One region of the Paenibacillus tritici genome, then DNA from elsewhere that is predicted to be linked to it. Evidence: riboswitches for the same ligand, from Rfam matches in the RefSeq annotation. Region 1 holds a riboswitch; the other holds the start of a gene.

Region 1 (6,152 bases):
CGTACATTTTGCTTCACTTAAGGAGAAAGGACGAGTACAACCTTTTTATTAGAAAGGAATGGTCAATAGATGGACAAAATCAGCTCGCCTGCCCAGTTCCAGGTGGCAATTCAGTCTCCGCGCCTGACAGTGGCGGTATTCAAGGCAGATTGGTGCGTGGATTGCAAATTCATTGATCCGTTCATGCCGGATGTGGAGAAACAATATACAGACCGCCTTACCCTGGTAGAAGTGGATGTCGATGCCGTAGGCGATGTCAGCCAGGAGCAGAATATACTGGGCATTCCAAGCTTTGTCGCGTACACCGATGGACGGGAACTGGTCAGATTTGTGAATAAGCTCCGGAAGTCCCGGGAGGACATTGAGAAATTCCTGGATACGTCGCTGGAAGTTTATCTCAGTATTCACAAGTAATGAAGCAGCACCGCTTTCGCCCTACCCGAGCAGAAGCGGTGCTTTTTTTCTAAATATATAATTTAATTTTATTTAGCTGTATGTACTCCTAACTCATTCCTATAAAATGCGGGTGATAACATTGACGACACATCAATTGAAATGGCTCAGCTATATGACCTGTCTCATTATGTTTATGGCATTGTTTGGCGGTGTAGTGGTGTCCAAGACCGGTTCGGGACTGGAGTGCGGAAATCAGTGGCCGCTGTGCCACGGAAGGCTGATTCCTGCCTATACGATAGGCTCTTTAATTGAATATACCCACCGTTTGTTCAGCGGATTGGCAGGCCTCCTGTCTCTGGCTTCCATGTTTGCCTTTTGGCGTTACGCCCGGCACCGCAGGGATTTGCTTGCTTATGCCCGGCTGACCCTCCTGTTCGTTATCGTTCAAGGTGGAATGGGAGCGCTTGCAGTTGTGAAATCACAGTCTGCTCCAGTAATGGCCCTGCATATGGGCTTTTCGCTGATTGCTTTTGCCAGTTCGCTGATGCTGGCGCTCGGGACCAGACAGGCTTTCGGCTTGGGCGGAGATAGCCGTACGGAACAACCTGTAGTCCGCAAGGGCTTCCGCAACTTAACATGGGTTACTGCAGTATATTCTTATATCGTTGTCTATATCGGGGCCTACGTAAGCCACACCAGCTCTCAGGGCGGGTGCTCGGGCTGGCCGCTGTGCAACGGGGAATGGATTCCGGAGATGAGCGGCGGAGTGGGGATCGTATTTGTGCACCGGATGGCGGCGGCGCTTCTGTTCATCCTTACGGCTGTCCTTGGCCATCTGGCCTTCTGGAAGCATAAAGATATTCCTGAGCTGCGGGCTCTGGGGGTGTCGGCAGTTCTGCTATGCCTGATGCAGGTATTCAGCGGAGCGGCTGTTGTCTATACGTTATATAATGAAAGGCTGTACATATTTGCTGCGTTGTCCCATATCGTGCTGATCTCCGGGCTTTTTGGGGTGTTGTGCTACATGAGCGTCCGGGTCTGGCAGTTAAGCGGGGGAGGCAGCAAACGGTAATCACACGGCAACGGGGGACAGGTCAGCATAAGGTCCTGTTTGAGGAGGAACGCTATAGTGCGATACAGTAATTTACGACAATGGATTGAGCAGCTCCGTAGAGATAAGGATCTCGCAGTGATTGAGACTCCGGTTGATCCGCATCTGGAGCTTGCCGAAATTCACCGCCGGGTGGTACAGGAGGAAGGACCGGCCCTGCTGTTCACGAATGTGCAAGGAACGCCGTTTCCGGTGGCTACGAATCTGTTCGGTACGGTCCGGAGGGTGAACAAGGCCTTCGGGACCCGGCCGGAGCAACTGCTGAAGTCACTGACATCAGCAATGGAGATTCTGATTCCGCCTTCAGCAGCAGGCCTGTGGCGGGAGAAGACGGTGCTGCTTGAACTGCTGAGGGCAGGCACCAAAAATATACCGCAAGGCGAAGCCCCGGTACTCGGGGTCTGCCGCAGCAATGATCCGCTGAAGGAGCTGCCCCGGATTACAGCCTGGCCAAAGGATGGCGGGTCATTCATTACACTTCCTCTGGTCTACACAGAGAATATAACCAACCCCAAAGATCATAATCTCGGAATGTACCGGATTCAGATATACGATGACAGCACCACCGGCATCCACTGGCAGATTCATAAGGGAGGCGGATTCCATCATTCGCAGGCAGAGCTTCTCGGGGAGACCCTGCCCGTGTCGGTCTTCATCGGCGGACCGCCTGCCCTGATTGCTGCCGCCGTGGCTCCGGTCTCGGAACGGATTCCCGAGCTGCTGCTGGCATCGTTCATGCTGGGCGGCAAGCTCCCTATGGTACAGGACCCACTCGGAGGGCACAGGATTCCAGCCGAGGCGGAATTCTCGATCCGTGGACGGGTATCCCCGCTGGAGCGGAGAGCGGAAGGGCCGTATGGCAGCCCCTTTGGTTATTATTCGATGCAGCATGATTTCCCGGTTATGCATGTCCAGCGGATGTGGCACCGCAAGGATGCCATCTATCCGGCGACGATTACCGGCAAGCCGCGCCAGGAGGATTATTATCTGAAGGATTATTTACAGCGGCTGCTGTCTCCGGCCTATCCTCTGCTGATCCCTTCCGTAAAAGCGTTGTGGTCTTATTCGGAATCCGGCTCGCATTCGCTGACTGCAGCAGTGGTCAGGGAAAGTTACCCGCGGGAGTATATGGTGTCTGCTTTTCGTATCCTGGGGGAAGGCCAGCTCTCTTTAACCAAATTCCTGCTTTTGACGAATGTGCCGGTGGAACTTACCGATTTCCCCAAGCTGCTGGAAACAGTGCTGGAGCGGTTCAACCCGCAGACGGACTTAACGATCTTCGCCAATACCTCGATGGATACGCTGGATTACACCGGACGCAAGCTGAATCATGGCAGCAAAGCTGTGATGGCCGGCATCGGAAGCCCGGTCCGCCAGCTCCCAAGGACGTACACAGAGGGCCAACTTCCATCAATCACCGCCGCTGTGCCTTATTGCGGAGGATGTTTAGCCGTTTCCGGTGCATCCTATGAAGAGGACCCGGAGCTGCCGGACAGACTGGTGTCTTACTTCAAGGAACAGGAGACCGCCTGGCCGCTGATTGTTCTGGTGGATCATGCGGAAGAAGCGGTCCGCACGCAGACCTCATTCTTATGGACGGTATTCACCCGTTTCAATCCGGCCGACGATATCTATTCGGCGGCCCAGGTGCAGCGCGGTGGCTTCAGCTATTCGCTGCCGCTCATTATAGATGCCAGAATGAAGCCGGGATACCCGGAGGAGTTGGCTACGCGGGAGGATATTGCAGAACGGGTGGACCGCAACTGGCACCGTTATTTCCCTCAGGCATAGGATTGCTCACAAGTATTAATCGAAGAAGCGGATCTTCCGCAAAACGTTAAGGAGGCCGAATATGCTGCGGATATTGCTGGGAGAGCCTCCGCGCGAGAACAGCGGGGTGCTGGCTGAAGCCATGGAACACATGGCGAAGGCTGCCTCCATGCTGCGCAAGGAGATGATTGCCCATGAAGACCGGGACCATGAATTCCGTAAGCTGGAAATATGGACACGCGGTCTGATCTCTTCCCTGGACGAGCTGGAGCAGAGCTGGTTCGCTGCTGCCTTTTACCGGAAGTCAGTGGTTGCCGGTTATATGGATGACATGTCGTCCATGGAGCAGGGGGAGTACGCCAGATATGTGTATTTTTATAAAAATGGCTTCATCCGTGTCTTCTCGCTACTCGACAAGCTGGGGACGGTACTGAATAGTCTGTACCATCTGGATACGGGCAAGGTTAAGACACACTTCTCTTATTTCACGGTACTGCGGCAATTTCAGCTGCTTAGGGCGCATAACCCGCTGGCGGATGAGCTGGAGCGAATCAAGAATTCCTACCGTGAACCGGTAGAGAATCTGCGCAAACGGCGCAATGCCGAGATCCATTACATGAATGCGGAGATGACCGACGATCTCTGGCAGCGTCATCAGGGGCTGCATGACAAGATTCGCCTGGAGGATCTCGACAGTCATCTGGAGGATTTGAAGCAGAGCCTGGAGATGGTATGCAAATCCCTGGCTGCCGCATTCAGGTATGGTAATGAGCAATGGCACAAGAACAAAGCCGCTCCCAGCCTGAAATCCGGACAAGCTGATTCGTAAAAACTTACCTTTGACAAAAAACCGGAAACTGAATATACTTAGGCATACATTCACTTCTGACATGAAACGGAATATATAAATTTCATACTTTTTATCTTATCGAGAGCGGCGGAGGGATAGGCCCGATGAAGCCCGGCAACCGGTTTGAATCCAGCGTAAGGGCTGCATCCAAATGTCATGGTGCTAATTCCTACAATGCCGCCAGATGTGTGGTATTTGGCAGATGAGAAGGCATTGTCATTATACACACAGGCCTCTTGCGATCTGCATGGATCGTAGGGGGCTTTTTTGGTTATAAGATCAGGATAGTAAGAAGGAGGACGGGACGATTGATAGAGTTGAAGAATTTGACCAAAGTATACGGTAAAGGGAGCAAGCAAGCGACAGCACTCTCTGCGCTGAGCCTGTCGATTAAGAAGGGGGAGATCTTCGGGGTGATCGGCCACTCCGGGGCGGGCAAAAGCACGCTGATCCGCTGCATTAATCTGCTGGAACGCCCGACTCAGGGCGAGGTCTGGGTAGACGGTGTGGAGCTGACGGCACTCCGCAAGCACCAGCTGCAGGTGCAGCGGCGTAAGATCGGAATGATCTTTCAGCACTTCAATCTCCTCTCCTCGGCAACGGTGTATAATAATATCGCTTTTCCGCTGCGGCTGGCCGGAACGGAGGGAGCTGAGATAGAGCGCAAGGTGAAAGAACTGCTGTTCCTCGTGGGGCTGGAAGAGCATTGGAACAAGTATCCGGCTGAGTTATCAGGGGGCCAGAAGCAGCGTGTCGGTATAGCCCGGGCGCTGGCAAGTGATCCTGACGTTCTGTTATGCGATGAAGCGACCTCGGCGCTTGATCCGCAGACAACAGACTCCATTCTGCGTCTGCTTATGGATATCAATACCAAGTTCAATCTGACCATCGTGCTGATCACCCATGAGATGCATGTTATTCAGAGCATCTGCGACCGCGTTGCGGTTATCCATGGCGGCGGAATTGTGGAACAGGGCGAAGTGGCTCAGGTATTTCTGAAACCGAAGCATGAGGTTACGAAAGAGTTCATCCGCAGTGAAACTCAGTCGGAAGGACCGCTCAGGGAAGCGATTGACGCGGTGCATACAGGGTACACACAGGCGGTCAAAATTACTTTTCTCGGACATAAGACATATGAGTCCACACTCTCCCAAGTGGTGCAGGGAACCGGTGTTCATTTCGCCATTCTCCACGGAACCATTTCGACGATCAAGGACGTTCCTTACGGGCAGTTAATCGTCAGGTTCGAAGGACCTGCCGATGCTGTTCAAGTCACGATTACTGAGCTTACGGCCCAGGGCCTTGATGTGGAGGTGATTTTGTAATGGGCGGATTAGATTTTAGCGGTATCAATTGGGATGAAATGCTTGATGCGACGATTGCCACGCTTAAAATGATCGCTATTTCAGGAATATTTACAATAATCCTTGGTTTACCACTCGGAATTGTGTTATATTTATGGGGCAAATCAAATAACGTTATTATCAGGGCTGTTTACTCGGCATTATCATTCATTGTGAATATCCTGCGGTCTGTTCCGTTTATCATTCTGATGGTGGCGCTGATTCCATTAAGCAAATCCATTATGGGCACCTCCATAGGTGTACTTGGAACGATTCCGGCACTGGTGATCGGCGCGGCTCCCTTCTTCGCGAGGCTGGTTGAAACGGCGCTGCGTGAGGTGGACCGGGGAATCATTGAAGCGGCGCAGGGTATGGGAGCCTCCACGGGCCAGATTGTTATGCGTGTACTGCTGCCCGAGGCTCGTCCAGGCCTGCTTGCCGGAGTTACCATCACCATAGTTACGCTAGTCTCCTATACTGCAATGTCGGGGATGATCGGCGGCGGCGGTCTGGGTGACCTGGCCATCCGCTACGGCTACTATCGTTATGAGAAGGAAGTCATGATTATCGCGGTAGCTCTGATGGTGATTCTGGTGCAGCTGCTGCAAATGGCCGGTGACCGGCTGGTTAGACATTTTACACGGAAATAAGGTACATCCATATAGAGCCTTATTCATACAAA
Region 2 (6,152 bases), 3.4 Mb from region 1:
AAGTAGCTTCCCTATATGTCAACCGCTTGTCATACATCGGTGAGCCACGTATAATAGGAGCGAGAGAACGCTTTATTATCCCGCTGGCCGGCGACCGGCTTGTCTTTTTTCAAGGGGAATAGTTGGTATTATATGCTGAGGAATTGCAAATTCCGGAAGCTGTCACCTAATGATGTGTATGGAGAAGGGAGAACGCTGCAGTGAAATTGTTGGGAGCGATTGAAGCAGGAGGAACAAAGTTTGTATGCGGAATCGGGAATGAGGACGGGACGATTATCGACCGGGTGAGTTTTCCGACGGAGACCCCTCAAGAAACAATGGGCCAGGTGATCAATTATTTTGCGGGCAAAGAAGTGGAAGCCATCGGCATCGGTTCGTTCGGACCGATTGACCCGGTTATTGGCAGCCCTACCTATGGATATATTACTACCACACCGAAACCCCACTGGGGCGGATATAATCTGGTGGGAGCCGTTGAGGAGCATTTCCAGGTACCCATCGGTTTCGATACGGATGTGAACGGGGCAGCTCTGGGCGAGTACACCTGGGGAGCAGCTCAAGGGCTGGATAGCTGTCTGTACATCACTGTGGGCACCGGGATCGGCGCTGGCGCAGTCGTTGGCGGGAAGCTGATCCATGGGCTGTCCCATCCGGAGATGGGCCATATTCTGGTCCGTCGTCATCCCGAGGACCACTACGAAGGCTTCTGTCCTTATCACGGGGACTGCCTGGAAGGCCTGGCAGCCGGTCCGGCTATCGGCAAACGCTGGGGCAAGCCGGCGGGTGAGCTGCCTGCGGACCATCCGGCCTGGGCGATGGAGGCCCACTATCTGGCCCATGCCCTGATGAACTATGTGCTGATCCTCTCGCCGCAGAAGATCGTTATGGGCGGCGGCGTGATGAAGCAGAGTCAGCTTTTCCCGATGATCCACACTAAGCTGCAGGAATTGCTCGGCGGATATGTACAGCATCCGGCACTCAATGAGGCGATTGGCAGTTATATTGTTCCTCCGCAGCTTGGGGACAACGCGGGTCTGTCCGGCGCGCTGGGTCTGGCTAGGCTGGCTTTGGACCGGAAGTAGGCATTCTGTTAAAAAGACATTGACTGTTACGTAATATATGGTATCCTAGGTTTTAACAGTATAGCATTTAAGAGGAAGCACCTCTTTCACGAATTTCGTGGGAGAGGTGCTTTTTTTTGTGCCAAGATAAGAATTTATATGCTCAATGCTATAAAGAGTTCTTATCTTTATGCATACTGTAAGACGACGAAGGTAGGGATTCATATGCAGATTGTATTTATGAACCGTTTGTCCAGAATATCAGGAGTGGACCAGGAGGTTTTTGCCCAGCTATGGATTGGAGAAGAGGAAGGGCTGTGGCGTCTGGGCTGGCGTGACTTCTCCGGCGAACAGGAGACGGGCGACAGCCTGTGGTATGAAGGCGGGTCGTGGAATGAGATGCTGTGTGTATACCGGCATGAGCTTGCAGTGAAGATGGGGGATGGCTACCGCCCGCTAATTGACGGTGTATTTCATGAGGAGGATAATCTCAGCGGCCGCAGCCAGGAGCAGCTTAAGCTGCAGTATTACAGCGAGCATTACGGGAATGAAGCGGTCTTTGAGGAGCTGTGCTCCTGGCGCAGGGGGAAGGCCTCCAGCGAACGGAAGGCACCTTATATTCTGGCCAGCAACCGTCTGCTGCGTATGATCAGTGCATTTCTCCCCCGTACACCGGAGGAGCTGCTGCAGCTTCCGGGGGTGGGTGAAGGCAAAGCTTCGCAGTATGGCGCCGACTGGCTAAGCATTACCTCGGCTGTAGAACGCGAGCATGACTTTCCGTTAAGCTGGGTGAATCATACGATTGATGAAGAGAGCTTTGTGTCCTGGCATTATAAGCAGAAGGAGCTTAAGTACAAGAAGCAATTAGAGCGGCTGAGACTGCGCCGTGTTCTGCTCCAGGGGATTGAAGAAGGGCAGGGAATGGAGCAGCTCACAGCGCTTAGCGGAGTGTCCCGCCGTGAAGTGCTTGAGGTGGTGGAAGAGCTGGAGAAGGACGGCTATTCCGCCGAGAAGCTCATTGCCTTTGAACTCAGTGAAGTGACCTCTGAAGAACAGAACAATATATGGACAGCCTATGAGCTGATCGGCGACAACTTCCTGAAGCCTGTCCTCTACAAAGTGTATGGGGAGGATTTCGCACCTGCTGACGGCCTGGATCTGTATTACGAACGCCTGCGGCTGATCCGACTCCGCATCCGGCGGGAGCAGCCAGCTACCCTGGGAATGGCAACTTAGCTGCTAGTGAGTATCCGAATGCGGCGGAGAGGTCAGGAGGATCTGAATTCCCGGCTTGTGCAGCGGTAGGTACATACAGGCGACACAAGTGGAAACGGCTTTGCTATTCTTGTAAAGGGCGACATACCAAAAAGACGAAGGCTTCCGAAACCCTAAGGTATACGGTGCCTTCGTCCTGCATATTCGTCCGCCGTCCTTCATAGCCAATCCTTCTTGCGGAAGATCACAAGCATTCCGCAGCCGAGGGTTACCATAACGGCAATGACGCCATAGTAGCCGTACTCGGTGTGGATCTCCGGGATATTGTCAAAGTTCATGCCGTAGATTCCGGTAATCACGGTCAGCGGCATGAATATGGTGGTAATTGCCGTAAATACACGCATGATTTCATTGGCGCGGTTCGCAATACTGGATTGATAAGCTTCGCGTAAGTTGCCCATGAGATCGCGGTACGTTTCAAACGTTTCAGAGATCTTGACCGCATTTTCGTAGATGTCACTGAAATACTTCTGCAATTGATCGTCGATCAGGCGAAGATCCTTCTTATTCAGCGTGTTGATAACTTCCTTCTGCGGGCCGAGCATCTTCTTCAGCCAGAGAATCTCACTGCGCAGACCAATGATCTCGCTCAGATGCGTTTTCTTGGTATGCATGAGGATGTCTTCTTCCAGCTTCTCAATCCGCGCTTCAATCCGGTCACCGACCGAGAAGAAGTTGTCGACAACGAGGTCGATCAGCAGATACAGGAAGCGGTCAGGTGTACTGACCTCCTGCTCCCACAGTGCGGGCTTCAGGACACGCAGCTCATGGATCTTCTGCTTCGTAACGGTAATAATGAAATGTCTGCCCAGGAACACGTTGAGCGCACGGAGGAAGATTTCCTCATCATCGAACCGGATACTGTTCACTACGATAAAATAATGGCTCTCATAAATCTCCAGCTTCGGACGCTGATCCTCTTCACTGAGACAGTCTTCCACAGCCAGATCATGCAGCCCGTATATAGGCTGAAGCTCTACAAGGTCCTCCACATCTGCATCAATCCAGTAGAACCCCTCGGCAGGGGCGGTTAAAGTTTCTTCAATATTGTCAATAGGCGTAAAAACCCCTGCATTCACCAGCCGGATTTTCATCTGATTCACTCCTTCACTCCCCGGTCTTCTCCGGGGGTATGCTAATTTCAGCACACGGAAAAAATCAGCTTGGCCGGTGGTACAATCATGGATGAAGGCCAAAAGACGGTCCGAGAGCATGAAGAATAAGGGCTCCCGCCGCCGGCAAGCTGATGTTAATCCTGTGTGGTTGTTCGTTCTGCACGCATATTCGCGAGCCCGGGTCGCCTTCCATTCTTCTCTCACCTCTTCTTTTCGCCGTTTTGGGTTTGAAACACTTGTCTAGTATAACGCCGGGGTATGCCTCTTACAAGAGAAATTCTTTTCAATCTCAAGGCTCCTTAAGCATTGTATGGACTTGACGAAAAGGAGGTTCATGATTTAAAGTGAAATTTAAGAAAAAGCATCTACGGATGCTGTGGTACATCCAATTGAATACAGCTAAATCTTATCAAGAGCAGGTGGAGGGACTAGCCCGATGAAACCCGGCAACCGGCGTGTGAACGCACGGTGCTAAATCTTGCGGAAGCTTTGCAGGGACGTTATGCGTCCGGCGGAAGTTCTCTGGCAGATGAGAGGGCGCATATGACTGAATTATATGACCTTTCTCGCCCGGGAAAGGTCTTTTTTCGCTACCCTGCAACAAGCTCAACCGCCTAAGCGGAACCCAATTTCAGTTAAGGAGTGGATACAGCAATGCCTATCAAAATTCCCGACAGCCTGCCGGCCAAGGAAGTATTATCCGGTGAGAATATATTCGTAATGGATGAAAGCCAGGCCTTTCATCAGGATATCCGTCCCCTCAGGATCGCCATCCTGAATCTGATGCCAACGAAAGAAACTACAGAGACACAGCTGCTGCGCCTTATCGGGAATTCCCCGCTTCAGGTGGATGTGGTTCTGCTGCATCCCAGCTCCCATACCTCGAAAAATACATCGGCTGAGCATCTGAAGAGCTTTTATAAGACCTTCGATGAGATCAGCGACCGCCGTTTTGACGGCCTGATCATAACCGGCGCTCCCGTAGAACAGCTGGAATTCGAGGATGTGAACTACTGGGAAGAGCTGAAAGTGATTATGGAGTGGAGCAAACAGAATGTGACCTCGACGATGCACATCTGTTGGGCTGCGCAGGCAGGGCTGTATCATCACTTTGGCGTACGTAAGGTGAGCCTGCCGGACAAATGCTTTGGAGTGTTTCCGCATACGCTGAACCATAATAATGTCAAGCTGCTGCGCGGCTTCGATGAAGTGTTCCATGTTCCGCATTCCCGTCATACCGACGTCTCCCGTGAAGATATAGAGCAGAATCCTGAGCTGCAGATTCTGGCCGAGTCCGAGGAGGCCGGGGTCTACCTGGTAGCCACTCATGACGGGAAGCAGATTTTTGTCACCGGACATTCGGAATACGATCCGTTCTCGCTGAAATGGGAGTATGACCGGGATATCGCCAAGGGGATGGAAGTGCAGCTGCCGAAGCACTATTATCCAAAGGATGATCCAACCCGTACACCGCCGGCTGTCTGGCGCGCCCATGCCAACTTATTATTCGCTAATTGGCTCAATTACTATGTATACCAAGAGACTCCTTACGATATCGGGGCATTTATCTAAAAGTTAAAAGTTATATTTATATATAGAAGCAATGGTTATCGCACACAAACTTTTAGGAGGCAGTGGAGATGGATGAGAAACTGAGAATTGAGAGCAGACTGGCACAGATTGGTTCAATGGAGGACCCCGCCACCGGGGCGATTAATTATCCGATTTATCATGCGACGGCCTTCCGTCACCCTAGACTTGGACAGAGCACAGGCTTTGACTACATCCGCACCAAAAATCCTACCCGCACTGTGCTCGAAGATGCAGCAGCAGCACTGGAATCCGGGGATGCCGGCTTCGCCTGCGCCTCCGGAATGGCTGCACTGACTACGGTGTTCACCTTGTTTGGACAAGGGGATCATCTCATTGTATCACTGGACCTGTACGGCGGAACCTACCGGCTGCTCGAACGGATTCTCGCCAAATACGGCATCAGCGCCTCGTATGTGGACACCAATGATCTCGATGGCCTGGAGGCGGCCCGCCAGCCGGGCACCAAGGGCGTATTCATTGAGACACCAACCAATCCGCTGATGATGATTACGGATATTGAAGCGGTATGTACCTGGGCCCGTCATCACGGGCTGCTCTCGATTGTCGATAACACGCTGCTGACTCCGTTCTTCCAGCGTCCGCTTGAGCTGGGGGCAGATATTGTTGTTCACAGTGCGACCAAATATCTGGGCGGGCATAACGATGTACTAGCCGGGCTTATTGTTACCAAGGGCGCGGAACTGTCGGCAGAGATGGCTGTGCTGCATAACTCCCTGGGAGCCGTTCTTGCCCCGAATGACAGCTATCAGCTGATGAAGGGGATGAAGACACTGGCCCTGCGCATGGAGCGGCATGAGAGCAATGCGCTGGCCATCGCCCGCTATCTGCTGGAGCATCCGGCGATTGCCGAAGTCTTCCATCCGGGACTGCCGGACCATCCGGGGTACGCGATTCAGAACCGCCAATCCTCCGGCAACACGGGCATCTTCTCCTTCAAGGTGAAGGATGCAAGATACGTGGAGCCGTTGCTCCGCCATATCCGCCTGATTGCCTTCGCCGAGAGTCTCGGCGGGGTGGAATCGCTGATGACCTACCCGGCGGTGCAGACCCATGCCGATATTCCTGCGGAAATCCGCGATGCGGTCGG

Evidence for each region. A riboswitch is a leader RNA that binds a small molecule or an ion and turns the genes downstream of it on or off. The one in region 1 is predicted to bind S-adenosylmethionine.
Region 2: linked by a shared signal. The riboswitch ahead of metA (homoserine O-acetyltransferase MetA) and the one ahead of KDC22_RS27610 (methionine ABC transporter ATP-binding protein) in region 1 are both predicted to bind S-adenosylmethionine.

The regions. Positions count from the first base shown of each region.
Region 1 is NZ_CP073365.1:6,438,437-6,444,588, reverse strand. It holds gene KDC22_RS27630 (thioredoxin family protein) at 70-414, shown strand; gene KDC22_RS27625 (COX15/CtaA family protein) at 536-1,468, shown strand; gene KDC22_RS27620 (UbiD family decarboxylase) at 1,526-3,298, shown strand; gene KDC22_RS27615 (Cthe_2314 family HEPN domain-containing protein) at 3,360-4,106, shown strand; SAM riboswitch class I at 4,200-4,336, shown strand; gene KDC22_RS27610 (methionine ABC transporter ATP-binding protein) at 4,436-5,452, shown strand; gene KDC22_RS27605 (methionine ABC transporter permease) at 5,452-6,120, shown strand.
Region 2 is NZ_CP073365.1:2,117,039-2,123,190, forward strand. It holds gene KDC22_RS08935 (ROK family protein) at 201-1,082, shown strand; gene KDC22_RS08940 (HRDC domain-containing protein) at 1,287-2,297, shown strand; gene corA (magnesium/cobalt transporter CorA) at 2,495-3,430, opposite strand; SAM riboswitch class I at 3,855-3,987, shown strand; gene metA (homoserine O-acetyltransferase MetA) at 4,106-5,023, shown strand; gene KDC22_RS08955 (PLP-dependent transferase) at 5,092-6,152, shown strand, end outside.